Regions from separate parts of the Streptomyces sp. NPDC046870 genome, predicted to be linked through region 2. Evidence: riboswitches for the same ligand, from Rfam matches in the RefSeq annotation. Region 2 holds a riboswitch; the other holds the start of a gene.
The links. Region 2 has a riboswitch for glycine ahead of gcvT (glycine cleavage system aminomethyltransferase GcvT). Riboswitches for the same ligand answer to the same signal wherever they lie in the genome.
Positions count from the first base shown of each region.

Region 1: it holds a riboswitch for glycine, as region 2 does, so the genes downstream of both, gcvP (aminomethyl-transferring glycine dehydrogenase) here and gcvT (glycine cleavage system aminomethyltransferase GcvT) in region 2, are expected to answer to the same signal.

Region 1 covers NZ_JBEYXM010000007.1:351,290-366,463, forward strand. The annotation lists gene AB0946_RS19165 (molybdopterin-binding protein) at 1-17, shown strand, start outside; gene modA (molybdate ABC transporter substrate-binding protein) at 215-1,045, shown strand; gene modB (molybdate ABC transporter permease subunit) at 1,042-1,902, shown strand; gene AB0946_RS19180 (ABC transporter ATP-binding protein) at 1,899-3,128, shown strand; gene AB0946_RS19185 (TOBE domain-containing protein) at 3,157-3,576, shown strand; gene gcvP (aminomethyl-transferring glycine dehydrogenase) at 3,630-6,515, opposite strand; glycine riboswitch at 6,690-6,784, opposite strand; gene AB0946_RS19195 (PRC-barrel domain-containing protein) at 6,904-7,278, shown strand; gene AB0946_RS19200 (DNA polymerase IV) at 7,197-8,693, opposite strand; gene AB0946_RS19205 (MerR family transcriptional regulator) at 8,773-9,456, opposite strand; gene AB0946_RS19210 (bifunctional nuclease family protein) at 9,717-10,190, opposite strand; gene AB0946_RS19215 (MerR family transcriptional regulator) at 10,276-11,013, opposite strand; gene AB0946_RS19220 (FHA domain-containing protein) at 11,058-11,888, opposite strand; gene AB0946_RS19225 (DUF881 domain-containing protein) at 12,079-12,942, opposite strand; gene AB0946_RS19230 (small basic family protein) at 12,948-13,280, opposite strand; gene AB0946_RS19235 (DUF881 domain-containing protein) at 13,277-14,191, opposite strand; gene AB0946_RS19240 (mannose-1-phosphate guanyltransferase) at 14,313-15,174, opposite strand, start outside.
Region 2 covers NZ_JBEYXM010000025.1:36,577-51,750, reverse strand. The annotation lists gene AB0946_RS34295 (dipeptide ABC transporter ATP-binding protein) at 1-544, opposite strand, end outside; gene AB0946_RS34290 (ABC transporter ATP-binding protein) at 541-1,635, opposite strand; gene AB0946_RS34285 (ABC transporter permease) at 1,632-2,639, opposite strand; gene AB0946_RS34280 (ABC transporter substrate-binding protein) at 2,712-4,484, opposite strand; gene AB0946_RS34275 (ABC transporter permease) at 4,521-5,519, opposite strand; gene AB0946_RS34270 (enhanced serine sensitivity protein SseB C-terminal domain-containing protein) at 5,869-6,654, opposite strand; gene AB0946_RS34265 (enhanced serine sensitivity protein SseB) at 6,851-7,642, opposite strand; gene AB0946_RS34260 (AAA family ATPase) at 7,709-8,374, opposite strand; glycine riboswitch at 8,554-8,649, shown strand; gene gcvT (glycine cleavage system aminomethyltransferase GcvT) at 8,805-9,923, shown strand; gene gcvH (glycine cleavage system protein GcvH) at 10,061-10,438, shown strand; gene glyA (serine hydroxymethyltransferase) at 10,453-11,718, shown strand; gene AB0946_RS34240 (L-serine ammonia-lyase) at 11,781-13,148, shown strand; gene AB0946_RS34235 (phosphatidylinositol-specific phospholipase C domain-containing protein) at 13,679-14,701, shown strand; gene AB0946_RS34230 (glycoside hydrolase family 25 protein) at 14,738-15,174, shown strand, end outside.

The sequences.
Region 1 (15,174 bases), on a different contig from region 2:
ACATCGACCGGGTCTGACCGGGCACCAGACACCCCCCCGGGCCGACCAGCGCGGTACAAACGCACATGCGAGCCGGAGGGCAACAGACCCTGGCTCATGCGATGCAACAGCAGACTCCTCCCTGGCGGATGCGGCAGTATGATCGCCGCACGGCCATCACCGAGCCGTGCCTGGGCGCGACCGTCGTACGACAGAACCGAGGAGTAGATCCGTGATGACCCGTTCCGTACGCCGGACCCGGCGGACAGTGCGGCTGGCCGGCGCGGGAGCCGCCGCCATGCTGGCCCTCGGCGCCTGCTCCTCCCCGTCGGACTCCACCGACTCGTCCAACCCCTCCGCCCCCTCCGGCACATCGGCGTCCCGGAAGCTCTCGGGCACGGTCACCGTGTTCGCGGCGGCCTCCCTGAAGGAGAGCTTCACGACCCTCGGCAAGGAGTTCGAGGAGCAGCACCAGGGCACGAAGGTCAGCTTCAACTTCGGCGGCAGCGACACCCTCGCCGCGAACATCACCAGCGGCGCCCCCGCGGACGTGTTCGCCGCGGCCAGCCCCGGGACGATGGCCGTCGTGACGGACGCGAAGGACACGGCCGGCACCCCGGTCACCTTCGTCCGCAACCAGCTGGAGATCGCCACCGTCCCGGGCAACCCGCACAAGGTGGCCTCCCTGAAGGACCTCACCAAGGCCGGTCTGAAGGTCGTCCTGTGCGACAGGACCGTCCCGTGCGGTGCCGCCGCCCGGAAGGCCCTCGACGCGAGCGGGCTGAAGCTCACCCCGGTCTCCTACGAGCAGGACGTCAAGGGCGCCCTGACCAAGGTGGAGCTGAAGGAGGCCGACGCGGCGGTGGTGTACAAGACCGATGTGAAGGCGGCGGGTGACAAGGTGGAGGGCGTGGAGTTCCCCGAGTCGGCCGGTGCCGTCAACGACTACCCGATCGCGCTGCTGAAGAACGCGCCGAACGCCGAGGCCGCCAAGGCGTTCATCGCCCTCGTGCGCTCCGCGGAGGGCCAGAAGGTGCTGCACGAGGCCGGGTTCCTCAAGCCGTGACCTCGCTCGGCAAACCCGGTGCCGCGACCGGCCCCCGCTCGGGCCGGCCACGGCGCCGCCGCGTCGGCACCGGGGGCCGGCGCGGGGTGCCGCTTCCGCTGCTGCTGCCGGGCGTGCTGGCCCTGGCGTTCCTGCTGCTGCCGCTGCTCGCGCTGCTCGTCCGAGCGCCGTGGCGCGGCCTGCCGGGCCGGCTGACCAGCGCCGAGGTGTGGCAGGCGCTCCAGCTGTCCCTGGTCAGCGCCACCGCGGCGACCGCCGTCAGCCTCGTCCTCGGCGTGCCGCTGGCCTGGCTGCTGGCCCGCACGGAATTCCCCGGCCGGGGCCTGGTTCGGGCCCTGGTCACCCTCCCGCTGGTGCTGCCCCCGGTGGTCGGCGGTGTGGCCCTCCTGCTGGCCCTGGGCCGCAACGGCGTCGTCGGCCGGTGGCTCGACGCGTGGTTCGGCATCACCCTGCCGTTCACCACCACCGGGGTCGTGATCGCGGAGGCGTTCGTCGCGATGCCGTTCCTGGTGATCAGCGTGGAGGGCACGCTGCGCGCCGCCGACCCCCGCTACGAGGAGGCGGCCGCCACGCTCGGCGCCTCCCGCTTCACCGCGTTCCGCCGGGTGACCCTGCCGCTGATCGCGCCGGGCATCGCGGCCGGCGCGGTCCTGGCCTGGGCCCGCGCGCTCGGCGAGTTCGGCGCGACCATCACGTTCGCGGGCAACTTCCCCGGCCGCACCCAGACCATGCCCCTCGCGGTCTACCTGGCCCTGCAGAACGACCCCGAGGCCGCCATCTCCCTCAGCCTGGTCCTGCTGACCGTGTCGATCGCGGTACTGGCGGGCCTCCGGGACCGCTGGATGACCACGTCATGACGATCCCCCACCCCGAGCCCACCGACGGCACCGACCCCTGCCGGGCCCCTGCCGCGACCACCGACGCCACGAACCCCGCACCGCGGCCCGCCGCGACCGGCGGTCGCACCGGTCCCGCACCGGCCCCCGCGGCGACAACCGCCCGCACCGGCTCCGCATCGCGCCCCACCACAGGCCCGCACCAGCCGGCCGGCCTGGACGCCCGCCTGGTGGTCGACCGCGGCACCTTCCGCCTGGACGTCACCCTGCGGGCCACCCCCGGTGAGGTCCTCGCCCTGCTGGGTCCCAACGGCGCCGGCAAGACCACCGCCCTGCGCGCCCTCGCCGGCCTCACCCCCCTCACCGACGGTCACCTCCGTCTGGACGGCACCTCCCTGGCCCACACACCCCCGGAGTCCCGCCCGGTGGGCGTGGTCTTCCAGGACTACCTGCTCTTCCCGCACCTGTCCGCCCTGGACAACGTCGCCTTCGGCCCCCGCTGCCAGGGCGTGCGCAAGGCGGCGGCCCGTGCCCAGGCGGCGACCTGGCTGGACCGGATGGGTCTGGCGGCCCACGCGGGCGCCAAGCCCCGCGACCTCTCCGGCGGCCAGGCCCAGCGCGTGGCCCTCGCCCGCGCCCTGGCGACCCGCCCCCGGCTGCTGCTCCTCGACGAGCCGCTGGCGGCCCTGGACGCCCGAACCCGCCTGGAGGTCCGCGCACAGCTGCGCCGCCGCCTGGCCGAGTTCGAGGCGGTCTGCGTGCTGGTCACCCATGACCCGCTGGACGCCATGGTGCTCGCGGACCGGCTGGTGGTCGTGGAGGACGGCCGGGTCGTCCAGCAGGGCACGCCCGCCGACATCGCCCGCCACCCCCGCACGGACTACATCGCCCAGCTCGTCGGCCTCAACCTCTACCGCGGACAGGCCGCGGGGCACACCGTACGGCTCGACACCGGCCCCGCGATCACGACCACGGAGGAGCTGTCGGGCCCGGTCTTCGTGGCGTTCCCGCCGTCCGCCGTGACCCTGTTCCGGGACCGGCCCTCCGGCGCCAGCGCCCGCAACCTGTGGCGCTGCGAGGTCGCCGGCCTGGAGACGCACGGCGACCAGATCCGCGCCGACCTCACCGGCGAGCTGCCGCTCGCGGCGGACCTGACGACGGTCGCCGCCGCCGAGCTGGACCTGCACCCGGGTGCACCGGTCTGGGCGACGGTCAAAGCGACGCAGACCCACGCATACCCGGCCTGAGCGGACCGGCGCTCTACGGTGGGTGCCCATGACCCTGAGCATCCGCAACCAGCTGCCCGGCACCGTCACCGAGGTGCGCGCGGGCGAAGTCATGGCGACCGTCAAAGTCCGGCTCAGCGGCGGTCAGGACCTCACCGCCGCCGTCACCCTGGAAGCCGTCGAACAGCTCGGCCTCGCCCCGGGCTCCCCGGTGACCGCCCTGGTGAAGGCGACGGAGGTATCCCTCGCCGCCAACCGGGTCGAGGGTCTGTCGATCCGCAACCAGCTGCGCGGCACGGTCATCCGTCTCTCGCTCGGCGAGGCCATGGCCACCGTCCGGGTCGCCGTGGAAGGCGGCGAACTCACCGCGGCGATCACGAAGGACGCGGCCGGGGACCTCGGCCTGTTCGTGGGCTCCGACGTCGTCGCCCTGATCAAGGCGACCGAGGTCTCGCTGGCGACGGCGTAGAAGGCCCGAAGGCCCCGCCCGGAACCCGGGCGGGGCCTTCGTCAGCGGTTCGCTCAGTCCTCGTAGGCGTCCAGCGGCGGGCAGGAGCACACCAGGTTGCGGTCGCCGTAGGCCTGGTCGATACGGCGCACCGGCGGCCAGTACTTGTCGGCGGCCGAGACACCGGCCGGGAAGACGGCCTCCTCGCGGCTGTAGGCGTGCGTCCACTCACCGCCGAGCGCGGCGGCGGTGTGCGGGGCGTTGCGCAGCGGGTTGTCCTCGGCGGGCCACACGCCCGAGCCGACCTTGTCGATCTCCGTGCGGATGGCGATCATCGCATCGCAGAAACGGTCCAGCTCGGTGAGGTCCTCCGACTCGGTCGGCTCGATCATCAGCGTGCCGGCCACCGGGAAGGACATGGTCGGCGCGTGGAAGCCGTAGTCGATCAGGCGCTTGGCCACGTCGTCCACGCTCACGCCGGTCGCCTTGGTCAGCGGGCGCAGGTCGATGATGCACTCGTGCGCGACGAGGCCGCCGGGACCGGTGTAGAGCACCGGGTAGTGCGGCTCCAGGCGCTTGGCGACGTAGTTCGCGGAGAGCACCGCGACCTGCGTGGCGCGCTTGAGGCCCTCCCCGCCCATCAGACGCACGTACGCCCACGAGATCGGCAGGATGCCCGCGCTGCCCCACGGGGCGGCCGAGATCGGGCCCACCCCCGTCTCAGGGCCGGCCTCCGGCTGGAGCGGGTGGTTGGGCAGGTACGGCGCCAGGTGCGAGCGGACCGCGACCGGGCCGACGCCCGGACCACCGCCGCCGTGCGGGATGCAGAACGTCTTGTGCAGGTTGAGGTGGGAGACGTCGCCGCCGAAGTGGCCGGGCTTGGCGAGGCCGACGAGCGCGTTGAGGTTGGCGCCGTCGACGTACACCTGGCCGCCCGCCTCGTGCACCTGGGCGCAGATGTCGGCGACGTGCTCCTCGAACACCCCGTGCGTGGACGGGTAGGTGATCATCAGCACCGCCAGCTCGTCGCGGTACTGCTCGATCTTGGCGCGCAGGTCCTCGACGTCGATCTCGCCGTCCTCGGCGGTCTTGACGACGACGACCTTCATGCCGGCCATCACCGCGCTGGCCGCGTTGGTGCCGTGCGCGGAGGAGGGGATGAGGCACACGGTGCGCTGCTCGTCGCCGTTGGCGCGGTGGTAGCCGCGTACGGCGAGCAGACCGGCCAGTTCGCCCTGGGAACCGGCGTTCGGCTGGAGGGAGACCTTGTCGTAGCCGGTGACCTCGGCGAGGCGGTCCTCCAGCTCGTGGATGAGCGTGAGGTAGCCCTGGGCCTGCTCGGCGGGCGCGAAGGGGTGCAGCTGCCCGAACTCGGGCCAGGTGACCGGCTCCATCTCGGTGGTCGCGTTGAGCTTCATGGTGCAGGAGCCCAGCGGGATCATGCCGCGGTCGAGCGCGTAGTCCCGGTCGGCCAGCCTGCGCAGGTAGCGCAGCATCGCGGTCTCGGAGCGGTGTTGGTGGAAGACCGGGTGGGTGAGGTAGGCGTCGGTGCGCAGCAGCGCCTCGGGCAGGGTGTCCTCGGCACTGTCGTCCAGCGCCTCGATGTCGCCGTCGACACCGAAGGCGGCGAAGACGGCGGCCAGCTGGGCCCGGTTGGTGGTCTCGTCGCAGGCCGCCGAGACGTGGTCGGCGTCGACGAGCCGCAGGTTGACCCCGTTCTCCCGGGCGGCGGCGACGACCGCGGCGGCCTTGCCGGGCACGCGCGCGGTGATCGTGTCGAAGTACGCCCCGTGGACGATCTCCACACCGCCGGCCTTCAGCCCCTCGGCGAGGATCGTGGCGTACCGGTGCGTGCGCCGGGCGATGGTCCGCAGGCCCTCCGGCCCGTGGTAGACGGCGTACATGCCGGCCATCACGGCGAGCAGCACCTGGGCGGTGCAGATGTTGCTGGTGGCCTTCTCGCGACGGATGTGCTGCTCACGGGTCTGCAGCGCCAGGCGGTAGGCCTTGTTGCCGTCGACGTCGACGGAGACGCCGACGAGCCGGCCGGGGAGGCTGCGGGCGAACTTCTCGTGTACGGCCATGTAGCCGGCGTGCGGGCCGCCGAAGCCCATCGGCACACCGAAGCGCTGGGTCGTGCCGACGGCGATGTCTGCCCCGAGTTCGCCCGGCGAGGTCAGCAGGGTCAGCGCGAGCAGGTCGGCGGCGACCGTGACCAGGGCGCCCAGCTCGTGCGCCTGGTCGATGAGGGGCTTGATGTCCCGTACGGCACCGGAGGCGCCCGGGTACTGGATCAGCACGCCGTTGATCTCGCGCTCGGCGATGTCCGCCGGGATGCCGTCGCCGAGGTCGGCCACGACGACCTCGACGCCGGTCGGCTCGGCGCGGGTCTCGATCACCGCGATGGTCTGCGGCAGCGCGTCCGCGTCGACCAGGAACAGGCCCTTCTTGTTCTTGCCCATGCGCCGGGACAGCGCCATGGCCTCGGCGGCGGCGGTGCCCTCGTCCAGCAGGGAGGCGCCGGAGGTGGGCAGCCCGGTCAGCTCGGCGACCATCGTCTGGAAGTTCAGCAGGGCCTCCAGGCGGCCCTGGGAGATCTCCGGCTGGTACGGCGTGTAGGCCGTGTACCAGGCCGGGTTCTCCATGACGTTGCGCAGCACGACGGGCGGCGTGAAGGTGCCGTAGTAGCCCAGGCCGATCATGGAGCCGAGGACCTGGTTGCGGTCGGCGAGCGAGCGCAGCTCGGCGAGCACCTCGGCCTCGGTGCGGGCGCCTGGCAGGTCCAGGGCATCGGCGTTCTTGATCACATCCGGCACCGCCGCGGCGGTCAGCTCGTCGAGCGAGCCGTAGCCGACCTGCGCGAGCATCTTGGCCCGCGCCTCCTGGTCGGGCCCGATGTGGCGCTGCTCGAACGGGGTGCCCGCTTCGAGTTCGGAGAGCGGAATGCGATGGGCGGTCATTGCGGAGGCCTCCTGGTCTGACGCGACCTGCGAGGGGCACCACGGCGCGGGTACCCCGACGGCCTCCCCCTCTGTCATCTCGACCTGAGAGCTTCACCGGACGCCCGCGGGCACCGGCTTTCCCCGTCGGTGAGGGCGGAAGCCGTCGGCATCCGCCCTGCTTTCCAGAGTGACCTCGTCCGTGCGGTACGTGAGCCTGAGAGATTCCGGGGAGGATTTGCTCCTTCGGCGCCTCCGAGGTGGTCGGAGGACTCTCCCGCACGGGGTCAGCAGCCGCTGTCAGCCTACCAGCGAGGTCAACGACGGGGCCTTCGAGTGGCCGCCTCCTTGAATGTGCTCTTTTGTAGTGCTTACGGATGAGTTGCGACCACGTGGAGGGAGAGGGACCGTGCAGACCGACATCGATCCACGCAACCTGATCGGCCGCAAGGCGTTCGACCGCAATGGCACCAAGATCGGCACCATCGACGAGGTGTACCTGGACGACGCGACCGGCGTGCCCGAGTGGGCCGCCATACGCACCGGCCTGTTCTCCCGCGACGCCTTCGTGCCCCTGGAGCCCAGCGAACTGGTCGACGACACCCTGCACGTCCCCTTCGACCGCGCCCTGATCAAGGACGCCCCCGACTTCGGCGTGGGCCGCCACCTCTCCCCCGAACAGGAACTGCAGCTCTACCACCACTACGGCCTCGACGTGGCGGCCCCGCCCCCCAAGGTCCCGGACCGCGACTTCGGCAAGCTGGCGGGGTCGGAGGAGCCCTGACCGGTGGTGTCCTCCGGGGTGCGGGGCGGAGTCCCGCCGTGCGGGTCGCCGCTCGGCGGACCGGGTCGGCTGGGCGGCTCGGGTGGATCCATGACCAGCGGCAACGGTTCGGCGCCCGCCAGCGCGGGATCGTCGACGAGGAACGTCCGCACCCGTCCCGGAGCGGACTGAGGCGTCTCGAACCGCACGGTCACCCGCCCCAGACCGCTCCCCTGCACCCACCCGTGCCCGTACTCCGTATGGCGTACGTCCTGCCCGGCCCGCCACTCCCGCTCCACGGGCGCGCTCCGCTCCACGACGGCCTCCACCGCACCCTTCTCCGGCTCCTCCGCCGCGGGCACGGGTCTGGACTGCGCGAACAGGTCCTCCTGCGTGTAGTCGGCGAGCCCGGACACCCCCACCCCGAGCAGCCGCACCCCGCCCGTGGTGTCCACGGAGTCCAGCAGCCGCGCCGCCGCCTCGCGGACGACCACGGGGTCGTCGGTGGGCCCTCGCAGCGTCTCGGAGCGGGTCAGGGTGGAGAAGTCGTACCGCCGCACCTTCAGCACGATGGTCCGCCCCGACAGCCCGGCCTCGCGCAGCCGCCGCACACACCGGTCGGCCAGCCGCTGCACCTCCAGGCCGACCCGCAGCCGATCGTGGATGTCCACGTCGTACGTGTCCTCCACGGACACCGACTTGGCCTCCCGCTCGGCCACCACGGGCCGCTCGTCCCGCGCCAGCGCCATGGCGTACAGCGCCTGCCCGTGCGCCTTGCCGAGCAGCCGGACCAGTTCGTCCTCGCCGGCCTCCGCCAGCTCCTCCACCGTGGTGATCCCGGCCCGGCGCAGATGGTCCCCGGTCGCCGGTCCGACACCCGGCAGGGTGCGCACCGGCATCGGTGCCAGCAGCGCCCGCTCCGTGCCCGGCTCGATGAGCAGCAGCCCGTCCGGCTTCGCCTGCTCGGAGGCGATCTTCGCGAGCATCTTGGAAGCGGCGAGTCCCACCGACCCGGTGAGCCCGGTGACCGCCCGGATGTCCGCGCGCAGCTTCTCCCCCGCCCGTCGCGCCGACTCCTCGTCCCGGGCCGCTCCCCCGGCCTCCAGGTCCACGAACGCCTCGTCCAGGCTCAGCGGCTCGACCAGCGGTGACAGCTCCCGCAGCAGCGCCATCACCTGGTCGCTGATCGCCCGGTACAGGGTGAAGCGCGGCACCAGGTACGCGGCGTTGGGCGCCAGCCGGCGCGCCTGGGCCATGGGCATGGCCGAGTGCACCCCGAACACCCGTGCCTCGTACGACGCGGTCGCCACCACCCCGCGCGGTCCGAGCCCGCCCACGACCACCGCTTTCCCGCGCAGACTCGGCTTGGATGCCTGCTCCACCGAGGCGTAGAAGGCATCCATGTCGAGATGCAGGATCGTGGGCGCGTTTCTCACATCCCCGATGCTGCACCACGGCACTGACAATGCGGACACCCGCGCGCCCCGCGGGAGGTCCGGCGGTCGGACGCGGCCGTCAGACCGCCCGGTTGCGGCGCCGCGCCAGCTCGTCCGCCGGGTTGTGCCCGACCAGGGTCTCGCCCGTGTCGATGCGCTCGCCGTGCAGCTGGGAGAGGGCGCTTTCCACGTCCCGCCACACCACACCGACAGCGATCCCGAAGATGCCCTGACCGCCTTGGAGCAGGGCGTGCACCTCGTCCGGCGAGGTGCACTCGTACACGGTGGCGCCGTCGCTCATCAGGGTCATCCGCTCCAGGTCACGGAAACCGCGTTCCCTGAGGTGCTGGACGGCCGTGCGGATGTTCTGCAGGGACACCCCGGTGTCCAGGAACCGCTTCACGATCTTCAGGACGACGACGTCCCGGAAGCTGTACAGACGCTGGGTGCCCGACCCGTAGGCGGGCCGGACGCTGGGCTCGACCAGACCGGTGCGCGCCCAGTAGTCGAGCTGCCGGTAGGTGATGCCGGCAGCCGCGCAGGCCGTGGGCCCGCGGTAGCCGATCTCCTCGGACGTCATGGACGCCACCCCTCCGCCGTTCGGCACCGCCGTCGGCAGCTGCGGAGCGTGCTCCACCGCGCTGCCGGGATGGGCATGACCCCCGCCGGATCGCGGCCGCGAGCTCGGGGGCGGGTACGGACCGCTCTCCCCGAAACCGCGTCCGGGGGCACCCCCAGCCGTACCGTCGCCGCTGGTTCTCACGCCGACCTCCGTCCTTGACCTGCCTTCTCGACGGTAGGCAGTCACCAGGGGTGCGTCAACGATCGCCACACTCGGCACGCCGAGTGATAATCACCCAAGGAGTGGTTTCCCGTGTCCCACCGCGGGGAAAGGCTAGCCGAATGCGCTGGCGGGGGGCCGTAGGACGCTCTCACTGGCCGGAGGCAATTGCCGGGGCGCGGACCGTGCGGGGCCGCCGTCCGCCCCCGGACACACCAGGGCGGACGGGCGCGTCCCGGGGCTCACTGGCTGCTGGTGCCGAAGTCCTCGGGCGAGATCTGGTCGAGGAACTCGCGGAACTTCTCCACCTCGTCCTCCTGCTCGTCCGGAATGGCGATGCCGGCGTCGTCCAACACCGTGTCACTGCCGTAGATCGGCGTTCCGGTGCGCAGGGCGAGCGCTATGGCATCGGAGGGGCGGGCGCTGACCTCGACCCCGCTGGCGAACACCAGCTCCGCGTAGAAGACACCTTCCCGCAGATCGGTGATGCGCACTTCGGTCAGCTCCTGGCCGACGGCCTCCAGCACGTCCTTGAACAGGTCGTGGGTCAGCGGTCGCGCGGGGGCCATGCCCTGCTGGGCGAAGGCGATCGCCGTCGCCTCCCCCGGCCCGATCCAGATGGGGAGGTAACGATCGCCTCCCACTTCGCGCAGGAGCACGATCGGTTGGTTGGAGGGCATTTCGACCCGGACACCTACGACATCGAGCTCGTTCACACAGCAACCCTAGGCGGTGCCCGGGACGTTTGGGTAGTCGGGCCGGGAACAGGTGCCCGATCCGGCCGCTCCACGGCCCGCCGTATCAGGGCAGCCGGACACCGAGAGCGGTCGTCACCAGGGCCGCGTGCAGCCTCACCGTCAGCGCCGCCAGCTCCTTCGTGCGGGCCTCGGCGTGTGCCCTGGTCTGCGGGTTGCGGTGGCGCTTGAGCGGGGCCACCACCTGGTCGACCAGGCCCGCCTCGCGGTCGGCGGCGGCCTTCATGGACCGCAGGTGGCGCGGCTCGATCCCGAACCGGCCCAGCTCGGTGATGAGGGAGGCAACGGTGACGGCCTCGGCGTCGTACGCGCCGTCCTCCAGCCGAGCGATGAGCCCGTAGGACTCCCACTCCTCCAGGTCGCTCTCGTCGATGTCCGCGGCGGCCAGCAGCTCGGACCTGCCGATCCTGGCCACCGTGGGCCCGTCCACGCGCGCGGGCACGTCCTCCGCGGTGCGCTGACGGCCCACCACGGGCAGCGGGACGGCCTCACCCCGCTCCATGGCGTCCAGGTGCTCACGGATCACCTTGAGCGGCAGGTAATGGTCCCGTTGCATCCGCAGGACGTGACCGAGGCGCTCCACGTCCCCGGCGCTGAACTTGCGGTACCCCGACGGAGTCCGCTGCGGCTCGATGAGTCCCTCCGACTCCAGGAAACGGATCTTGGAGATGGTGACTTCCGGGAACTCGTCGCGCAGCACGTTCAGCACCGTGCCGATGCTCATCAGCCCGCTGTCCCTGGCGGCGGTACCGCTTCCGGCACCGCCGCTCGGTGTTTGAAGCATGGACCTTCCCTGGGGTTCCCCCCGGACGTCGGTCCGGGGGCGGGTCAGATGCCCTGCCGGCTCGCGTAGAACACCAGCCGGTACTTGCCGATCTGCACCTCGTCGCCGTTCGACAGGGCGACCTGGTCGATGCGCTCCCGGTTGACGTACGTGCCGTTCAGGCTGCCCACGTCGGCGACCGTGAAGGAGCCGTCCGGGGACCGCCGGAACTCCACGTGGCGCCGCGAGACGGTCACGTCGTCCAGGAAGATGTCGCTCTGCGGATGCCGGCCGGCCGTGGTCAGGTCGCTGTCCAGCAGGAAGCGGCTGCCCGAGTTCGGCCCCCGGCGCACCACCAGCAGCGCCGAGCCCATCGGCAGCGCGTCCACCGCGGCCTGCGCCTCCGGGGAGAGCATCGGCAGCGGCGTCTGGCCGGTCGCCTCGGAGTCGTAGGCCTCCAGCCCCGAGATCGAGATCGTGGAGGTCGTCTCGGAGGCCCGCTCGGGCGTCAGCCCGGGCCGCAGCGGCGCCCCGCAGTTGGAGCAGAACCGGGCGTTCTGCGCGTTCCGGTTACCGCACCTCGTACATACCAGGACCGACATCGACGGATCCTCCTGCCGCGGCTGCCCCGCCGGGGCGTTGGACGCGTACGGGCCGGAGGCGAACCCTCCACCCGTACCTGAGGTTGACGGTTGCCCGAAACCTATGCCGCCGGACTGGGCAGGGTCAACAGACGCCGCGCCCTGACCTCCCGAAATGTCACCGCCCGGACCAGCGACCTGGTCCCGGAACAGCGGGCGCTGGCCCTCCGCGTCAGGCTGTGCGCGATGACGAGCGGTCGCGTTGTCGCTGCCCTCTCGCGCGCTCTTGCCGAACAACTTCGCAAACAACTTCACGGGCGATTCCCCTTGACCGAAACAGACCCGCCCGTGGGGCAGGACGAACCCTGATTGCCTACACCGGCCGAGCCGGACATTCTCACAACGTCCGTATCCACCAGACAGTTTCCACCACGCACCACCCCTTCGGTGCGCCGACCCCCCGCAACCTCATGCCCCTGCCGGACGGCCACCATGCACCGCCGGTTCACTGGGAGGACGACCGAGCGTAGTCAGGCCGCTTCGCCTGTCGCAAGGCATCCACGACGATCTTGTCCGACCGCTCGACGGTCACCGTGGCCTGCTCCTTCTCCAGAGTCTGCACCACGCCTCCCGGGATGTTCAGCGCGGGCTCGAGGTCCTGCGGCTTGCCGATGACCTTGAAACGATAAGGGTCGTTGATCTTGTTCCCGTCGACGCTCACACTCTTGCCGGAGTCGGTGAAGTAGGTGCCGGCGACCACCCGCACCCCGTTGACCTCGATCGCCTCGGCACCGGCCGCGCGCAGCTCCTGGATCGCGTCGAGCAGCATGTCCGCCTCGACCGTCCCCTTCGTGTCCTCGATCGTCATGGTGATGCCGGGACCCTGCGCCGCCACGGTGCCCGCCAGGATGCCGAGTTGCCTCTCCTTCTCGGCGGTCTGCCGGCGCGCCTCGGCGGCCTGGTCGGAGCTGCTCTGCAACTCCTGACGCTGCTTGTCGAGTCCCTGCTTCTCGTCCTGAAGACGCTGAGTACGCGAATCCAGTTCATCGAGGATGCGCACAAGATCCTCTTGGCGGGCCCCGCGCAGCGCGCCGTCGGTGTCGCTGTTGGACGCCACCTGCACGGCCAGGCCGAAGCCCAGACCGAACAGCAGCACCGCGACGATGAGTTGGGCACGCGTGAAGCGCGGCGGCCACAGCCCGTCGACGAGCCGCTGCCGGCCCGTCAGCCGCTGCTCGGACTCCTCCGCGGACGGCTGCCCGGCCTCGGGCGCGGGCGCGGGCACTTCCGCCGGCAGTTCCCTGCGCAACCGGTTCCCCGGCTGGTCGTTCCGGCCGTTGCCGTCGTTGCTGTCGTTCTGCTCGTTCATCGGTGTCACGCCCGGAACACGTGGCGCCGGATCGCGGCGGCGTTGGAGAAGATGCGGATGCCCAGGACCACGACGACACCCGTGGACAGCTGCGCGCCCACGCCCAACTTGTCGCCGAGGAACACGATGAGGGCCGCGACGACCACGTTCGACAGGAACGACACCACAAAGACCTTGTCGTCGAAGATGCCGTCGAGCATGGCCCGCAGACCACCGAAGACGGCGTCCAGCGCCGCCACGACGGCGATCGGCAGATACGGCTCGACGACCGCCGGAACCTCGGGCCGGACCAACAGGCCGGCCACGACTCCCACGACGAGGCCCAGTACGGCGATCACGATGTGCCCTTCTCGGTTTTCTCGGACTTCGGCTGTGCTGTACGTACGATCACACTGGGTGCGGCGGGCAACCGGACGTCGCCCTCCGCGGAGATGGTGGCGCGGATGCCGTAGTTCTCCAGGGCATGCAGGTACAGGCCGTCGGCGCTGTTCTGGAACCTGGTGCTCAGCCTCTCCCCGTCACCCACCGCCAGCACCGTGTACGGCGGCACCAGCGGCCTGTTGTCGACCAGTATCGCGTCACCCGCTGCCCTGATCGCGGACAGGGCGGTCAGCCGCTGCCCGTTGACGGAGATCGCCTCGGCCCCGGAGGCCCACAGCCCGTTGACCACGCGCTGCATGTCACGGTCGCGCACCCGGCCGGTGTCGGAGAAACCCGAGGTCTCCCGGGGGTTGGCGCCGTCGCCGCCGCCGCTCGCCTCCTTGGCGTCGTTCACGACGAGCTTGACACCGGGACCGTGCACCGCGGTGGCACCCGACAACAGACCCACCAGGTCCGCCTCGGCACTGCCCCCGCTCGATTTCAGGGCCGCCCGCTGCCGCGCACTCACGTCGTCACGCAGTGTGTCGACGGTGCGTTCGAGCTTGTCCGCGTCCGCGGTCTCGCTGTCGATGCGGTCGATCAGCTCCTGGCGCTCCTTGGCCACCACGGGCGCCGTCACGCGCGCCTGGGCCGCCCCCACGGTCACGACGAGCGCCGCGAGGACGAGGCCGGCGGCCAGGCCCAGCTTGGCCCGGAGCGTCTTCGGCAGGCCGCCCTCGCCCGCGGACTTCCTGCGGGCGGCGGCCTCGGCGTACCCGTCGTCGAGGCTGTGGTCCATGACGTTGGTGATCAACGACATGGAGGCGTCCGGGCGCTGCGGCCGCGTGGGGCTGCTCCGAACGGGGGGTTGCTGCGGCATGCCGCACATCGTCGCATGTCGCGAGCAGTACCTCCGAACGGCCCCACCGGCGTGCCGGACAGGCCCCCTTGGGGACACTTGTCCGGCACGCACGCGTGCAGCGGGTTTTGCCGTCCTCAGCCGCCGGCGCTCACCGGCCGGCGCTGTCCACGACCGCCGACCACTCGTCCAGCAGGGCCTGTGCGGACGCGTCGTCCGGCCCTTCCGCCCACAGATGGGTGACCGCCTCGGCCGGGTCGGGAAGCACCATCACCCAGCGCCCGTCGGTCTCCACGACACGCACACCGTCGGTCGTGTCGACGGAGCGGTCCCCGGCCGCCTCGACCACCCGTCGCATCACCAGACCCTTGACGGCCCACGGCGTCGCGAGGTCCCGCTTGAGGACGTGCGCCCGCGGGATCCGGGCGTCGATCTGGCTCAGCGTGAGCTGGGTCCGCGCCACGAGCCCGATCAGGCGTACGAAGGCGGCCGTGCCGTCGTACACCCCGCTGAACTCGGGGACGATGAACCCGCCCTTGCCGTCGCCGCCGAAGATGGTGCCCTCCTCGCGCCCCACGCGCGTGAGGTCGTCGGGCGAGGTGGTCGTCCACTCGACCTGGGTGCCGTGGTACGCGGCCACCTGCTCGGCGATCCGGGTCGTGGTGACCGGAAGCGCCACCCGTCCGCTGCGCCGCTCGGCGGCCACCAGGTCCAGCATCACCAGCAGCGCCCGGTCGTCCTCGATGATCCGGCCCTTCTCGTCCACGAGCGACAGCCGCTCGCCGACGGGGTCGAACCGGACACCGAACGCGGCACCCGAGGAGGCAACGATCTCCCCGAGCCGCACCAGCCCCTTGCGCCGCATCTCGGCCGTCTCGGTGGGCCGGGACTCGTCCAGACCCGGATTGATGGTCAGCGAGTCCACACCGAGCTTGCCGAGGAGGCTGGGCAGCACCAGCCCGGCACTGCCGTTCGAGGCGTCCACGACCACCTTGAGGCCCGACTCGGCTATC
Region 2 (15,174 bases):
CGCCGGAGAACTCGTGCGGGTAGCGGTTGTAGTGCTCGGGGCTGAGGCCGACCAGGTCGAGGAGCCGCTGGACCTCCTTCTTCACCCCACCCTCGGGCTCGACGCCCTGGAGCCGGAAGGGCGCCGAGACGATCGAGCCGATGGTGTGCCGGGGGTTCAGGGAGCCGTACGGGTCCTGGAAGATCATCTGGATGTCGCGGCGCAGCGGACGCATCTCGCCGGTGCTCAGCCGCGTGATGTCCCGGCCCTCGAAGGTGATCTTCCCGCCGGTCGGGTCCTGGAGGCGGGTGATGACCCGGCCCATGGTCGACTTGCCGCAGCCCGACTCGCCGACCACGCCCAGGGTCTCGCCCTTGCGCACCTCGAAGTCGATGCCGTCGACCGCCTTCACGGCGCCGGCCTGCCGCTGCAGGAGGCCCTTCTTGATCGGGAAGTGCTTGGTCAGCCCCTCGACCTTGAGCAGCACGTCCCGCTCCTCGGGAGCCGACGCCTGCTTCGGGACCTCGGCCTCGGCGACGGTGTCCGTCTTCTTGGTCTCACTCACAGCTTGGGCGCAATCTCTTCGGTCCAGATCCGCTGGCGGTCCTCGGCCGAGAGGTGGCAGGCGGACCAGTGCCCGGTGCTCACCTGCTCCAGCTCGGGGCGCACCGTGCGGGTGACGTTCCCCTTGGGGATGTCCGCGTACGGGCAGCGGGGGTGGAAGGCGCAGCCCGAGGGGACGTTGATGAGGCTCGGCGGGGAGCCCTTGACCGGGATGAGCCGTTCGGAGGTCTCGCGGTCGATGCGGGGCATCGAGCCGAGCAGGCCCCAGGTGTAGGGGTGCTGCGGCTGTTCGAAGACCTCGCCGGCCGGACCGCGCTCCACGCACCGGCCGCCGTACATCACGAGGACGTCGTCGGCGATCTCGGCGACCACACCGAGGTCGTGAGTGATCATGATGACCGCGGAGCCGAACTCCTTCTGCAGGTCACGGATCAGGTCGAGGATCTGCGCCTGGACGGTCACGTCGAGGGCGGTGGTCGGCTCGTCCGCGATGAGCAGCTCGGGGTTGTTCACCAGCGCCATGGCGATCATGGCGCGCTGGCGCATACCGCCGGAGAACTCGTGCGGGTAGCCGTCGACGCGCTTGGCGGGCTCGGGGATGCCGACGCGGTCGAGCATCTCGACGGCCCGGGCGCGGGCGACCTTCTTGCTGACGTCGTGGTGCACCCGGTACGCCTCGACGATCTGGTCGCCGACCTTGTAGTAGGGGTGCATCGCGGACAGCGGGTCCTGGAAGATCATCGCCATCTCGCGGCCGCGGAGCTTGCGCACCTCGTCCGGGGCGGCGGAGACCAGTTCCTTGCCGTCCAGCCAGATCTCGCCGGACATCTGCACGTTCTTGCCGCGGGTGCCGAGCCGGTGCAGGCCCATGATGGCCTGCGAGGTGACGGACTTGCCGGAGCCGGACTCGCCGACGATGGCGAGGGTCTTGCCCTTCTCCAGCGAGAAGCTGAGCCCGTCGACGGACTTCACCAGGCCGTCGTCGGTCGGGAAGTGCACCTTGAGGTCGCGGACCTCCAGGAAGGCATCGGGCACCTTGCCGGAGTCGGTGGGCTCGCCCACCGCGGCGCCGGTCTTGGAGAGTTCGGTCACGAGAGCCTCACCCGCGGGTCGGCGGCGGCGTAGAGCACGTCCACCACAAGGTTTGCGATCACGACGAAGAAGGCGGCGAGCAGGGTCACGCCGAGGATCTTGGGCAGGTCGTTGTCGGTGATGCCCTGGACCGCGTACTGACCGACACCGCCCAGCGAGAAGACGCTCTCGGTGATCACGGCACCGCCGAGCAGCAGACCGAGGTCCATGCCGAACACGGTGATGATCGGGGTGAGGGCCGCGCGCAGTCCGTGCCGGACCACGACGTTGCGCTCGCGCAGGCCCTTGGCGCGGGCCGTGCGGATGAAGTCCTCGTTCATCGTCTCCAGCATGCCCGAGCGGGTGAGCCGCGCGTAGATGGCGGAGTACAGCAGCGCCAGCGAACACCAGGCGGGGAACAGGGTGTTGGCCCACTGCTCGGGGTTCTCGGTGAACGGGACGTAGTCACGTCCGAAGATCGGCCAGTTGAAGACGAAGAGCAGGATCGCCAGGTTCCCCGTGAAGAACATGGGCAGTGAGACACCGGCGAGCGCGATGCCCATGAAGGTGCGGTCGAAGAACGAGCGTGGCTTCAGTGCGGAGATGACACCGATGACCACACCCGAGACGAGCCACAGCACGGCGGCGCCCGCGGCCAGCGACAGGGTGATCGGAATGCGCTGGGTGAGCTGCGGCCAGACCGCGACGTGGTCCTTGAAGGAGTAGCCGAAGCAGGGTACGTCGCAGTGCACCGTGGTGGGCCCGAGGTTGTAGTCGGCGCCGGCCACGATCCCCTTGATGAAGTGCCAGTACTGGACGTAGACGGGCTGGTCCAGACCGAGGTTGTGCTTGACCGCGGCGATGTCCGCCTTCGACGGGCTCTTGCCGATGTACTGCTGCGCCAGCTGATCCGCTGTCTGGCCGGCGAGCCGTGGCAGCAGGAAGAAGATGGCAAAGGTGACCGCGGAGACGACCAGCAGCAGGATCACTGCCGCGAACGTCCGGCGGAGGATGTACGAGATCACGGGGATCGGCGCTGGTGCCCGCGGGCCGCGAAGCCCGCGGGCACCAATGCCTTCACCTGCCTTCCGGGGCTGCTACTTCGACGCGACGCCGATGTTGAGGTAGTCGTACTGACCGCTGAAGGCCGCCGTGGAAACCAGGTTGGTGTAGTTCTGCGGGCGGGCCAGCAGGACCTTGAAGTAGGTCAGCGGGACGAGCACGGCGTCGTCCATGGCCTTCTTGTCGATCTGCGTGTAGAGGCTGTTGCGCTCGTTGGTGTCCTGAGTGCCGATCGCCTTCGACAGCTGGGCGTTGACGTCCTTGTTGTCGTACTGCGACAGGTTGGTGTTACCGGACTGGCTGATCGCCTTGCCGTTCAGGATCTGCTGCAGGAAGCCGTAGCCGGAGGGCCAGTCGGCACCCCACTGCATCATCTCCAGGCCGATGTTCTGCTTCTTGGTGAACTTCGGCACGCCCGCGTAGTCGGTGAAGTACTTACCGGACGGGTACTGCTTGAGGGTGGCGTTGATGCCGACCTTCTTCAGCGAGTTGATGATCGCCGTGGCGGCGTCGATCTCCTGCGGACGGTCCGAACGGGCCGAGATGTTCGTCGAGATCGAGGACTTGCCGCAGGCCTTCAGCTGCTGCTTGGCCTTGGCCGCGTCACCCTTGCTGTCCGTGGTGGCGTAGACGTCGGCCTTGGCGTAGCCCGGGATGTCCGGCGGGAGGACCGTGGAGGCGATCTCACCGCGGATCGGGCCGCCCTCGGCGGTCTGCACCGAGACCTTGTCGATGGCGTACTGGACGGCCTTGCGGCACTCGACCTTGTCGAACGGCGCGACCTTGGTGTTGATCGCCATGTAGACCAGACGGCCACCGTAGGTGTTGTCCGTGTTGGCCTTCTTCGACGGGTCGGTGATGACCTGGGCCTGCGTCGCGGCCTGGACACCCGTGCCGCCGAGGTCGATCGCGTTGCCCGCGAGGACGTCCTTGTCGATCGTCTCCGGGTTGACCTTCAGCTTGACGACGATCTTGTCCGGCAGCTGCTTGCGCAGCGGGTCCGTCTTCGCGTCCCAGTTCTCGTTGCGGACGAGAACGGCCTGCTGGCCCTCCGCGTAGCTCTGGAACTTGTACGAGCCCGAGGAGACGATGTGCTTGACGTAGTCGACACCCGTGTCCTTCGCCTTGGGCACCGGGGCCGTCTGCGGGGCGGCGACCAGGTAGTCGAACTCCTGGAAGGCCTGCTTCAGGTGGAAGACGATCGTGGTGTCGTCCGGCGTCTGGATGGAGGACAGGCCCTTGTCGCTCTTGTCCTTGTACGGGCCCTTGTACTTGTCGCCGCCGGCCAGGAACTGCTGGAAGTAGTTCGGGCCGAGGGAGAGCACGTCACGCGCGAAGTTCGAGCGCTCGACGGCGTACTTGACGTCCTTCGAGGTGATCGGCGAGCCGTCCTCGTACTTCAGGCCCGAACGCAGCTTGTACGTCCAGGTCTTGCCGCCGTCACTCGGGACGCCCTTGCTCGCGGCGAGGTCCGGGACGAGGGCGTTGCCCTCCTGGCCGGCGCCCGGCTTGAAGGTCATCAGCGGGCGGGCCCACAGCCGGCTGAGGTTGTACATGTACGCGTAGTACGTGTTGCCCGGGTCGAACGAGTCCGGGACGTCGGACAGCTCGTAGGTGAGCGTGCCGCCCTTCTTGTCCGACGCGTTGACGACGCCCTTGGTCGCGGCGTTGGCCCCGGCCGACTTGGTGCCGTTCTCGTTCTTGTTGTCATCGGCCTTGCTGCAGCCTGCAAGAAGCAGGCTGGCGGAGCCGATGGCCGCGATCGCGGCCAGCGCTGACCTTCGCATGATGGGCGCTTTCCCCTCCATTGATCGGAAAAATTTTCGGGCTCTCCGCGGCAGGCTTCAGCGGCTGCGCGGGTCGAGAGCGTCGCGGAGACCGTCACCCAGCAGGTTGAACGCCAGGACGGTGATGAAGATGGCGAGACCAGGAACGATCATGAACATCGGGTCGACCTGGTAGAAGTTGACCGCCTCGCGGAGCATGCCGCCCCAGGAAGCCTGCGGGGGCTGGATGCCGACGCCGAGGAAGCTCAGGGACGCCTCGAAGAGGATGTTGGTCGGGATGAGCAGCGTCGAGTAGACGATGATCGGGCCGACCAGGTTGGGCATCAGCTCCCGGAACAGGATGTACGGGGCCTTGGCGCCCATGCCCCGGGAGGCGTCGACGAACTCGCGCTCGCGCAGGGCGAGGGTCTGGCCCCGGACGATCCGGCCCAGGTAGGGCCAGTTGAAGAAGCCGATGACGAAGATCAGCACGCTCAGGTGGAGCGGCAGACCGTCCAGGCCGAACGCGCCGCCCTGGAGGGTGGCGGAGATGGAGATGGCGAACAGCAGGAGGGGGAAGGCGAGGAACGTGTCCATCAGCCGGCTGATGATCGAGTCCACCCGTCCGCCGTAGTAGCCCGCGATGACGCCCATGACGGCGCCGATCACGTTGGACAGGATCGTGGCGCCGAAGGCGACCACCAGCGACACCCAGGAGCCCTCCAGGATGCGGGTGGCGATGTCCCGGCCGAACTTCGGGTCCACACCGAGCGGGTGATCCGCGCTCATGCCGCCGAAACTGCCCTTGGGCAGCGAGGTGTCCGGACTGATCAGGTCCTGGTTGAAGGCGTTGGGGTCGAGCCCGAAAGCGGCCTGGATGGGGCGCGAGAGGATCGCGACGAGGATCAGCAGGACGACGATGACGCCGCCCGCGACGGCGACCTTGTCCTTCTTGAACCGGGTCCAGGCGATCTGGCCCAGGGAACGACCCTCGATCTGCCCCTTACCGGCACCCTCCAGCACAGCCTCCGGCTGTGCCTCGGCTGCCGCCCCGGTGGTCTCGATCGGTGCGGTCACGGTGAGCGACCCCTCTCGCCGGTGGTGACCGGCCTGCGCTGCCGCGGATTGCGGCTTTGTCGACTTGCCATCGAGCATGAGGTCTCGACCTCATGTCTGAGTCGGGAGTCTTCAGCGTCTTTGCGATCACCCGCCAGAGCTGACGGCGAATGTATGCGCAACCGTGATGCAGTCCAGGGGATTCCGTTATCCGATCAGTGGGTAACGGGCATCGGACGTGGGTCAGTTGGGACAGAACGGCGAATCTACGCGGTTCGGGGCGATCGGGCGATGTCTACGCGCGAAGAAGTGTGTCGCCCGTGTGAAATCTGCGACCCGGACTCAGAACGCCCGCTGCGCCGACCGGTTGTCAGTAACCGCCGTGCACGGGCGGGTAGCCGTACCCGCCGGCCGGGGCCTGCGGCGGGACCGGTGCCTGAAGCTGCGGCTGCGGCGCGGGGGCGTGTGCCTCGCGGTCGTAGAACGGGCGCGCGTTGGCCCGCATCCACATCACCACCGGGTCGTAGCCGTCGGTCATCGCGACCGTCGAGACCGGCAGCCCCTCCGGGACCGCTCCGATGGACTGCTGCATCATCGCGCGCACCGAGTCGACCGCGGCCGGCGACGTCTCGTACACGTCCAGGCCGATGGCCAGATACGGCGCCCCGAGCGCGGGCTGGACCCAGGCGCGGCGCAGGGAGCGCAGCGCGGGGGTGCGGTGCGCGTTCTGCGCGAGCAGGGCGTAGAACTGCGGGATCTCGATGCCGGGCTCCGACAGGCGGAGCGGGCCGGCGGGCTGGCGGTCCAGGCCCGTGGCGATGCGGCGCAGATCCAGCCAGGGGATGCCGACACCGCCGCCCGGGGAGTGCGGATTGAGCCAGAGGCCGTAGTGGTCGGGGTAGAGGGTGCGCGCCACGTCCAGGCCGTCGACCACTTCGTACGAACGGTTCCAGCCGCTGGCCGACAACTCCTGGGCGGAGGTGACGCAGGGGGCGTAGTGGCAGCCGTCCACCTCCAGGTCCCCGTACTGGGCGTCCGGGGAGCCGGCCTGGCCGTGCCACAGGAGCATCCAGATCTGGCCGGAGGAGGGGGTGGCGAGGGCGCGGAGCAGGGCCTCGTAGGCGTCGTAGCGTCCCGGGGTGACCTGGCGCAGCATGTGCTCGACGCTGCCGCTGTGGCTCGCGCTCACCTGTTGTACCGGCCCTTCTACTCCGTGCCCCGCGTTTGGAGACAGCTTAAGCGCCCAGCGGCTCGGGGCCTCGGGTTCGTACGCGGGTGCGGGTCGTCCGTGGCCGGCCGCGCCCCACGGCGGGACCGCACACCGGATGCGGCCCCGCGCTCTTCCGGCGCGGTCAGTGGCCGTACTGGTAGAAGGGCCGGACGTTCGTCTTCAGCCAGTCGGAGACCGGGTCCTCGGCCACGTCCATGAGGATCAGGTTGACCGGCCACTTGACCGGGACTGTGCCGAGGGCCCGGCCGAGGGCGTCCAGCGGCAGGTTCCGGACGTCCCCCTCCCACTGGGAGAGCTCCACGCCCACGAACATCACCGGGTCGGCCGTCTCGATGACGGCCAGGCAGCGGCGGGCGGTGAGCACCACGCCGGTCCCCGCGAACTCGGCGGAGGCCGCGGCGAGGAAGTCGACCGGGTCGTCCTGCCAGTCGGGTTCGAAGAGGCGGACCCGGCCACCGGTGCCGGGCCCGTCGAGCGGGGTGCGGCCGGCGCGGCACAGCTCGGCCACGGCGTCGGGCGGCAGCGGGATGCCGACCACACCGCCCGGGTTCACCGCGATGCCCGCCTGTGGCGGCAGGCCGCGCGCGAACTCCACGGCGGGGGCGATGGTGTACGACATGTGGGAACCGGTCGCCTGGCGCAGCTGCTCCTCGGAGCTGAACACCGGGACATACACCTGGCCGTCGATCTCCATCGTCGGCAGGTCCAGCGGGCCGCTGTGCGGGCCCCCGCCGTTGGGCAGCGGTATCCACAGGAAGCTGCGCCCGAGGACCTCGATGATCCGGCCGCCCGCCGAGGGGATGCCGAGGGAGGCCGACAGCACCTCCTCCAGCTCGTTGCCGGGCCAACCGCCGTGCGGGTGGGGGTGCGCCTGTGCCGGGAAGTCCGCGGGAACGTCCGCCGGGAAGTCCATGTGCCTACCGCCTGCTGGGAACCACTGCTGGGAGCAAGAAGGCTAGCGGGTGGCTGTGACAGTGCCTCACCCCGCGAAGCCGACCCGGCCGAGGACGTCCGCCGCGTCCCGGTCCAGCAGCACCGCCGCGCCGCAGCCGGCGGGCAGCTCCCCCTTCTCCACCGCGCGCAGCAGCCGGCCGGTCGTACGGCGGTGGCGGCGGAAGGCGTAGCGGGAGACGCCCCGGCCGCGCTCGCGCTGGCCCGCCCGGGCGGTCTCGGGGCTGACGTCGAGGAGGAGCAGGTGCAGGGTGGCGCCGCGGCGCCGGGCCTCGCGGGCCAGCCAGGCGCGCACCCAGCGCTGGGTGCCGCAGTCGTGCACGACGACGCCCTCGCCGGTGCGCAGGGCCCTGCGCAGGGCGGCGTAGTGGGCGAGGCGGACCAGGGGGCGGTAGAGCGCGTAGGGGACGGAGCGGGGGACGCGGGCGTCCCAGCGGTCGCGGGTGTCCTGGGAGTCGACGCGATGGCCGGTGACCGCGCGGTGCATCAGGGTGGACTTGCCGCTGCCGGGCAGGCCGGTGATCACCACCAGGTCGCGGGGGCCGAAGAGCAGGGCGTGCGGGCTGCGGCCCGCGCGGTCGCGCAGGTCGCGGACGACCGGGGCGGGGCGGTCCGCGCGGCGCGCGCGGGCCGCGGAGGGCTGTCCCGGCACCGCGATGCCGGAGTCGGTGGCGTAGGCCGATGTCCTGTTCACCGTGATCGTCCTCCCCAGGGGGCTCGGTCATCCCCATGCCCGTTCTGTGTAAAGAGAAGGTAATGGGCAACGGTAGGCGGTTCGTGTGCGTTCTGCCACAGGCCGGTCACAAGGAGCGCGCTCTGGATGGGCGGGGAGCGGCGTGCAATGATGTGCCCGCCAACTGCATACCGGCCGCTTGAATCCGCGCGGGAGAGTTCCCAGCCCCGGGCTGGGACGCCGAAGGAGCAAGTCCCTCCCTTGAATCTCTCAGGCCCCGTTACCGCGCGGGCGAGGCACATCTGAAAAGCGGGCCGCTGTGTCAGTGGCTCCACCCACGGTGCAAGCCGTGATCGTCCCGGTGGCGGTCGCGGCGAACCTCTCAGGTTCCGATGACAGATGGGGAGGAACGTTCCTCGCCTGTCCGCTCGCCTTGGGAGACGACCGTCCGATGAGCAGCACTGAACTCCGCCACACCGCGCTCGATGCCGTGCACCGCGCGCTCGGTGCGACGATGACCGACTTCGCCGGCTGGGACATGCCCCTGCGCTACGGCTCCGAGCGCGACGAGCACCTCGCCGTGCGGACCAGGGCCGGTCTCTTCGACCTCTCCCACATGGGCGAGATCACCGTCACCGGCGACCAGGCCGCCGCGTTCCTGAACCACGCGCTGGTCGGCAACATCGCCTCCGTCGGCGTCGGCCGCGCCCGCTACACGATGATCTGCCGGGCCGACGGCGGCATCCTGGACGACCTGATCGTCTACCGGCTCGCCGAGACCGAGTACATGGTCGTGGCCAACGCCTCCAACGCCCAGGTCGTGCTGGACGCGCTGACCGAGCGCGCCGAGGGCTTCGACGCCGAGGTCCGCGACGACCGGGACGCCTACGCGCTGATCGCCGTGCAGGGCCCGGAGTCCCCCGGCATCCTGAAGTCCCTCACCGACGCCGACCTCGACGGCCTGAAGTACTACGCCGGCCTGCCGGGCACGGTCGCCGGCGTCCCGGCGCTGATCGCCCGCACGGGTTACACCGGCGAGGACGGCTTCGAGCTGTTCGTCGCGCCGGAGCACGCCGTCGAGCTGTGGCAGGCGCTGACCAAGGCCGGCGAGGGCGCGGGCCTGGTCCCGTGCGGGCTGTCCTGCCGGGACACGCTGCGCCTGGAGGCGGGCATGCCGCTGTACGGGCACGAGCTGACGACCTCCCTCACCCCCTTCGACGCCGGGCTCGGCCGGGTGGTCAAGTTCGAGAAGGAGGGCGACTTCGTCGGGCGTGAGGCGCTCGCCGAGGCCGCCGCCCGGGCCCAGGAGAACCCGCCGCGGGTCCTGGTCGGCCTGGTCGCCGAGGGCCGCCGGGTGCCGCGCGCCGGGTACGCCGTCGTCGCCGGCGGCGAGGTGATCGGCGAGGTCACCTCCGGCGCCCCCTCCCCCACCCTGGGCAAGCCGATCGCCATGGCCTACGTCGACGCGGCGTACGCGGCGCCGGGCACCGAGGGCGTCGGCGTGGACATCCGGGGCACCCACGAGCCGTACCAGGTCGTGGCGCTGCCGTTCTACAAGCGCCAGAAGTAGACACTGGGCGCGGTCGCGCCCGCCGGGGACCCCGGTCCCGTGGCCGGGGCGTGACGCTGCGCACATTCGCCCGCTCACCAGCGGTTTCCGCAGTCCCCCGTCATCAGCACCCTCGCGTGTACAGGAGAATTCAGGCCATGAGCAACCCCCAGCAGCTGCGCTACAGCAAGGAGCACGAGTGGCTGTCGGCCGCCGAGGACGGCGTCGCGACGGTCGGTATCACGGAGCACGCGGCCAACGCGCTCGGTGACGTCGTCTTCGTCCAGCTCCCCGAGGCCGGCTCCACGGTGTCCGCGGGCGAGACCTGCGGCGAGCTGGAGTCGACGAAGTCGGTGTCCGACCTGTACTCGCCGGTCACCGGTGAGGTCACCGAGGTCAACGAGGACGTCGTCAACGACCCGTCGCTGGTGAACTCCGCCCCCTTCGAGGGTGGCTGGCTGTTCAAGGTACGCGTCGCGGAGGAGCCGGCCGACCTGCTCTCCGCGGACGAGTACACCGCCTTTTCCGCCGGCTGAGGAGTCGTAGCCGTATGACTGTCCTGAACACGCCCCTGCACGAGCTGGACCCGGAGATCGCCGCCGCGGTCGACGCCGAGCTGCACCGCCAGCAGTCGACCCTGGAGATGATCGCCTCCGAGAACTTCGCGCCGCTCGCGGTGATGGAGGCGCAGGGCTCGGTCCTGACGAACAAGTACGCCGAGGGCTACCCGGGCCGCCGCTACTACGGCGGCTGCGAGCACGTCGACGTCGCCGAGCAGATCGCCATCGACCGGGTCAAGGAGCTGTTCGGCGCGGAGTACGCCAACGTGCAGCCCCACTCCGGCGCCTCCGCGAACCAGGCGGCCCTCTTCGCGCTGGCCCAGCCCGGGGACACCATCCTCGGCCTGGACCTGGCGCACGGCGGCCACCTGACCCACGGGATGCGGCTGAACTTCTCCGGCAAGCAGTTCGACGTGGTCGCCTACCACGTGGACGCCGAGACCGGCCTGGTCGACATGGCCGAGGTCGAGCGGCTCGCCAAGGAGCACCGCCCCAAGGTGATCATCGCGGGCTGGTCGGCGTACCCGCGGCAGCTGGACTTCGCCGGGTTCCGCCGGATCGCCGACGAGGCCGGCGCCTACCTGTGGGTCGACATGGCGCACTTCGCGGGCCTGGTCGCGGCCGGTCTGCACGAGAACCCGGTGCCGTACGCCGACGTGGTCACCTCCACCACCCACAAGACGCTGGGCGGCCCCCGCGGCGGCATCATCCTCGCCAGGAAGGACTTCGCGAAGAAGCTGAACTCGTCCGTCTTCCCGGGCTTCCAGGGCGGTCCCCTGGAGCACGTGATCGCGGCCAAGGCGGTGTCCTTCAAGGTCGCGGCCTCGGAGGACTTCAAGGAGCGCCAGCGTCGTACGGTGGAGGGTGCCCGCATCCTCGCCGAGCGCCTGACGGCCCCGGACGCCCGCGAGGCCGGCGTGAACGTGCTGTCCGGCGGCACGGACGTGCACCTGATCCTGGTGGACCTGCGCGCGTCCGAGCTGGACGGGCAGCAGGCCGAGGACCGGCTCCACGAGGTCGGCATCACGGTCAACCGCAACGCCGTCCCGAACGACCCGCGGCCCCCGATGGTCACCTCGGGTCTGCGGATCGGCACGCCGGCCCTGGCGACCCGCGGCTTCACGGCCGAGGACTTCGCCGAGGTCGCGGACGTGATCGCGCAGGCGCTGAAGCCGTCCTACGACGCCGAGGCCCTGAAGGCGCGCGTGAAGGCGCTCGCCGGCAAGCACCCGCTGTACCCGGGCCTGAACAAGTAAGTCCCCGGTGGGGCACCCGCCGAGGGTGCCCCGCCACCCCCCTGCTGTCTTGAGGAGTGACCGTGGCCATCTCGGTCTTCGACCTGTTCTCGATCGGCATCGGTCCGTCCAGCTCCCACACGGTCGGCCCGATGCGCGCGGCGCGGATGTTCGCCCGCCGCCTGCGCAACGAAGGCCTCCTGGAGCAGGCCGCCGCCGTCCGCACGGAGCTGTACGGCTCCCTGGGCGCGACCGGGCACGGCCACGGCACCCCCAAGGCCGTCCTGCTCGGCCTGACCGGCGACTCACCGCGCACGGTGAACGTGGAGACGGCCGACGCGCGCGTGGAAGCGATCAAGCAGCAGGGACGGATCCGGCTCCTGGACGAGCACGAGATCGCCTTCGACTTCGACCGGGACCTGGTGCTGCACCGCCGCAAGGCGCTGCCGTACCACGCCAACGGCATGACGCTGTGGGCCTACGACGCCGACGGCGAGGAGCTGCTCACCAAGACGTACTACTCGGTGGGCGGCGGCTTCGTCGTCGACGAGGACGCGGTGGGCGCGGACCGGATCAAGCTGGACGACACGGTCCTGAAGTACCCGTTCCGCACGGGCGACGAGCTGCTGCGCCTGACGAAGGAGACGGGCCTGTCGATCTCCTCGCTGATGCTGGAGAACGAGCGGGCCTGGCGCACGGAGGAGGAGATCCGCGCGGGCCTGCTGGAGATCTGGCGGGTGATGCGCGAGTGCGTGCAGCGGGGCATGTCCCGCGAGGGCATCCTGCCGGGCGGTCTGAAGGTACGCCGCCGCGCGGCCGTCTCGGCCCGCCAGCTGCGCGCCGAGGGCGACCCGCTGGCGCACGCCATGGAGTGGATCACGCTCTACGCGATGGCGGTGAACGAGGAGAACGCGGCGGGCGGCCGTGTGGTGACCGCGCCCACGAACGGCGCGGCCGGCATCATCCCGGCGGTCCTGCACTACTACATCAACTTCGTGCCCGGCGCGGACGAGGACGGCGTGGTCCGCTTCCTGCTGGCCGCGGGCGCGATCGGCATGCTCTTCAAGGAGAACGCCTCCATCTCCGGCGCCGAGGTCGGCTGCCAGGGCGAGGTGGGCTCCGCCTGCTCCATGGCGGCGGGCGCCCTCGCCGAGGTGCTCGGCGGCTCCCCCGAGCAGGTGGAGAACGCGGCCGAGATCGGCATGGAGCACAACCTCGGCCTGACCTGCGACCCGGTCGGCGGTCTGGTCCAGATCCCGTGCATCGAGCGCAACGGCATGGCCGCGGTGAAGGCGGTCACGGCCGCGAAGATGGCGATGCGCGGCGACGGCTCCCACAAGGTGTCCCTGGACAAGGTCATCAAGACGATGAAGGACACCGGCGCGGACATGAGCGTGAAGTACAAGGAGACGGCGCGGGGCGGGCTGGCCGTGAACATCATCGAGTGCTGACCCGGCCTCCCGGCCCCGGGCGTACGGTGTCCGGGCGTGCCCCGGCGGCCTGCCCACCGCGGGGGCCCGACGACGCCGTACGACCACCCCGGCACCGGCCGACGAAGCCGCCTCCCACCAGGCGGTGAAGCCCCTCGCCCCATGACGGACACCCGTCCGTCCCCGCCGCCCCGCCCGTCGACCGGGGCGGCACCGTCATGCCCGGCGGCGCCCACGCAACCGGCCGGCCACGCCCCACGACCACCCCGGCACCCGGCCGACAAAGCCGCCCCCCACCAAGCGGTGAAGCCCCTCGCCCCATGACGGACACCCGTCCGGCCCCGCCGCCGCGCCCATCGGCCGGGGCGGCGCCGTCACGCCCGGCCGGAGCCGGCCTGCCCGGCGGAGGGGGGCCGTGCGAGCGGCCCGGTGCCCGGGCGGCGGTGTCGCGGCTCTCCTGATGTTCTCTCAAGGGCTACCGCACAGTAACCGCTTGGCCCTACGCTGCCGCCAACTCAACGGCAGCGAAAGGGAGTTCGGTGATACGCGGGATGAGACGGCTGGCGGCGCTCGTGGGGGCCGCCGCTTCGTTGGTGGTGGTGCCGGGCAACGCGCACGCGGCGTCGCCGAAGTTCTCCGAGACGACGGCCATCGGCACGCACAACGCGTACGACAAGGCCAAGTACACCTACTTCGCCCAGGCGCTGGACTCGGGCGCCTCGCTGCTGGAACTGGACGTCTACGTCGACAGCATCAGCCACCGCTGGCGGGTCAGCCACAGCAACCCGCTGGGCAACGACAACAACTGCGAGGCGGCGAAGACCCCGGGCGAGCTGTACAGCAAGAGCCGCAACCAGGACCTCGGCAGCTGCCTGGACAACATGGCCGCCTGGAACCAGCTCCACCCCGACCATCCGCCGATCGTCGTCAAGGTCGAGATGAAGGTCGGCTTCAACGACAAGGCGGGCCTCGGACCGGACGAGTTCGACACGCTCGTCGCGCAGAAGCTGGGCAGCAGCGTCTACAAGCCGGCCGACCTGCTCGGCGGCACGTACGGCACGCTGGACGCGGCGGCGAAGGCGGACGCCTGGCCCGCCCGGGACGCCCTCAAGGGCAAGTTCGTCTTCGACCTGATCCCGGGCACGGTGGAGCAGTCCAACCCGTTCGACAGCTACTGGACGGACGAGGAGTACGGCGACCACCTGCGCGATCTGAAGGCGGGCGGGAACATCTCGGCGGCCCAGGCCTTCCCGGTCGTCCTCGGCGCGGCGAACGGCGACCCGCGCACCAGCCGCTACGACGCCTCGATCCGCCCCTGGTTCGTGTTCTTCGACGGTGACGCGGCGACGTACGTCGACAACGGCTACGACACGTCGTTCTACTCCGCGAACCACTACATCCTCATCACCACCGACGCCCACAACGTGTCGCCGGCCATCTCCTCCACCAGTCCGACGGACGCCGAAGTCGCCGCGCGCCTGGCCCTGCTGGCCAAGAACCACGCCAGTCTGATCACCTCGGACTGGTCGGCGAAGTCCGCCTCCGTCCTGAGTTCCGTGACCACCCGGAGCTGAGGTTCCACACCGGCGCCCACGGGGGACAACCTTCACATGCTGCATGGCATCGACGTGAGCGCCTACCAGTCCTCCTCCTACGCGACGAGCGGTCTCTCCTTCGTCTTCATCAAGGCGACGGAGGGCCGTTCGTACGTCAATCCCAGACTCGCGGCCCAGGCCGGGCACGGCCGTGACGCGGGTCTGGTCGTCGGCTTCTACCACTTCCTGTGGCCCGGCAACCTCACCGCCCAGGCCGAGTACTTCCTCAGCCACGCCCCGGACCGCCGCGGTGATCTCCTGGCCGTCGACTGGGAGACCACCGGCGACGGCACCCACGCGAGCAACGCGGAGAAGGACCGCTTCATCCGCAAGCTGAAGGAACTGAGGCCGGACAACCGGGTGGTGCTCTACTGCAACCGCCACTTCTGGCTGAACGTCGACACCACCTCCTACGCCGGGGACGGGCTGTGGATCGCCGACTACGTCACCGC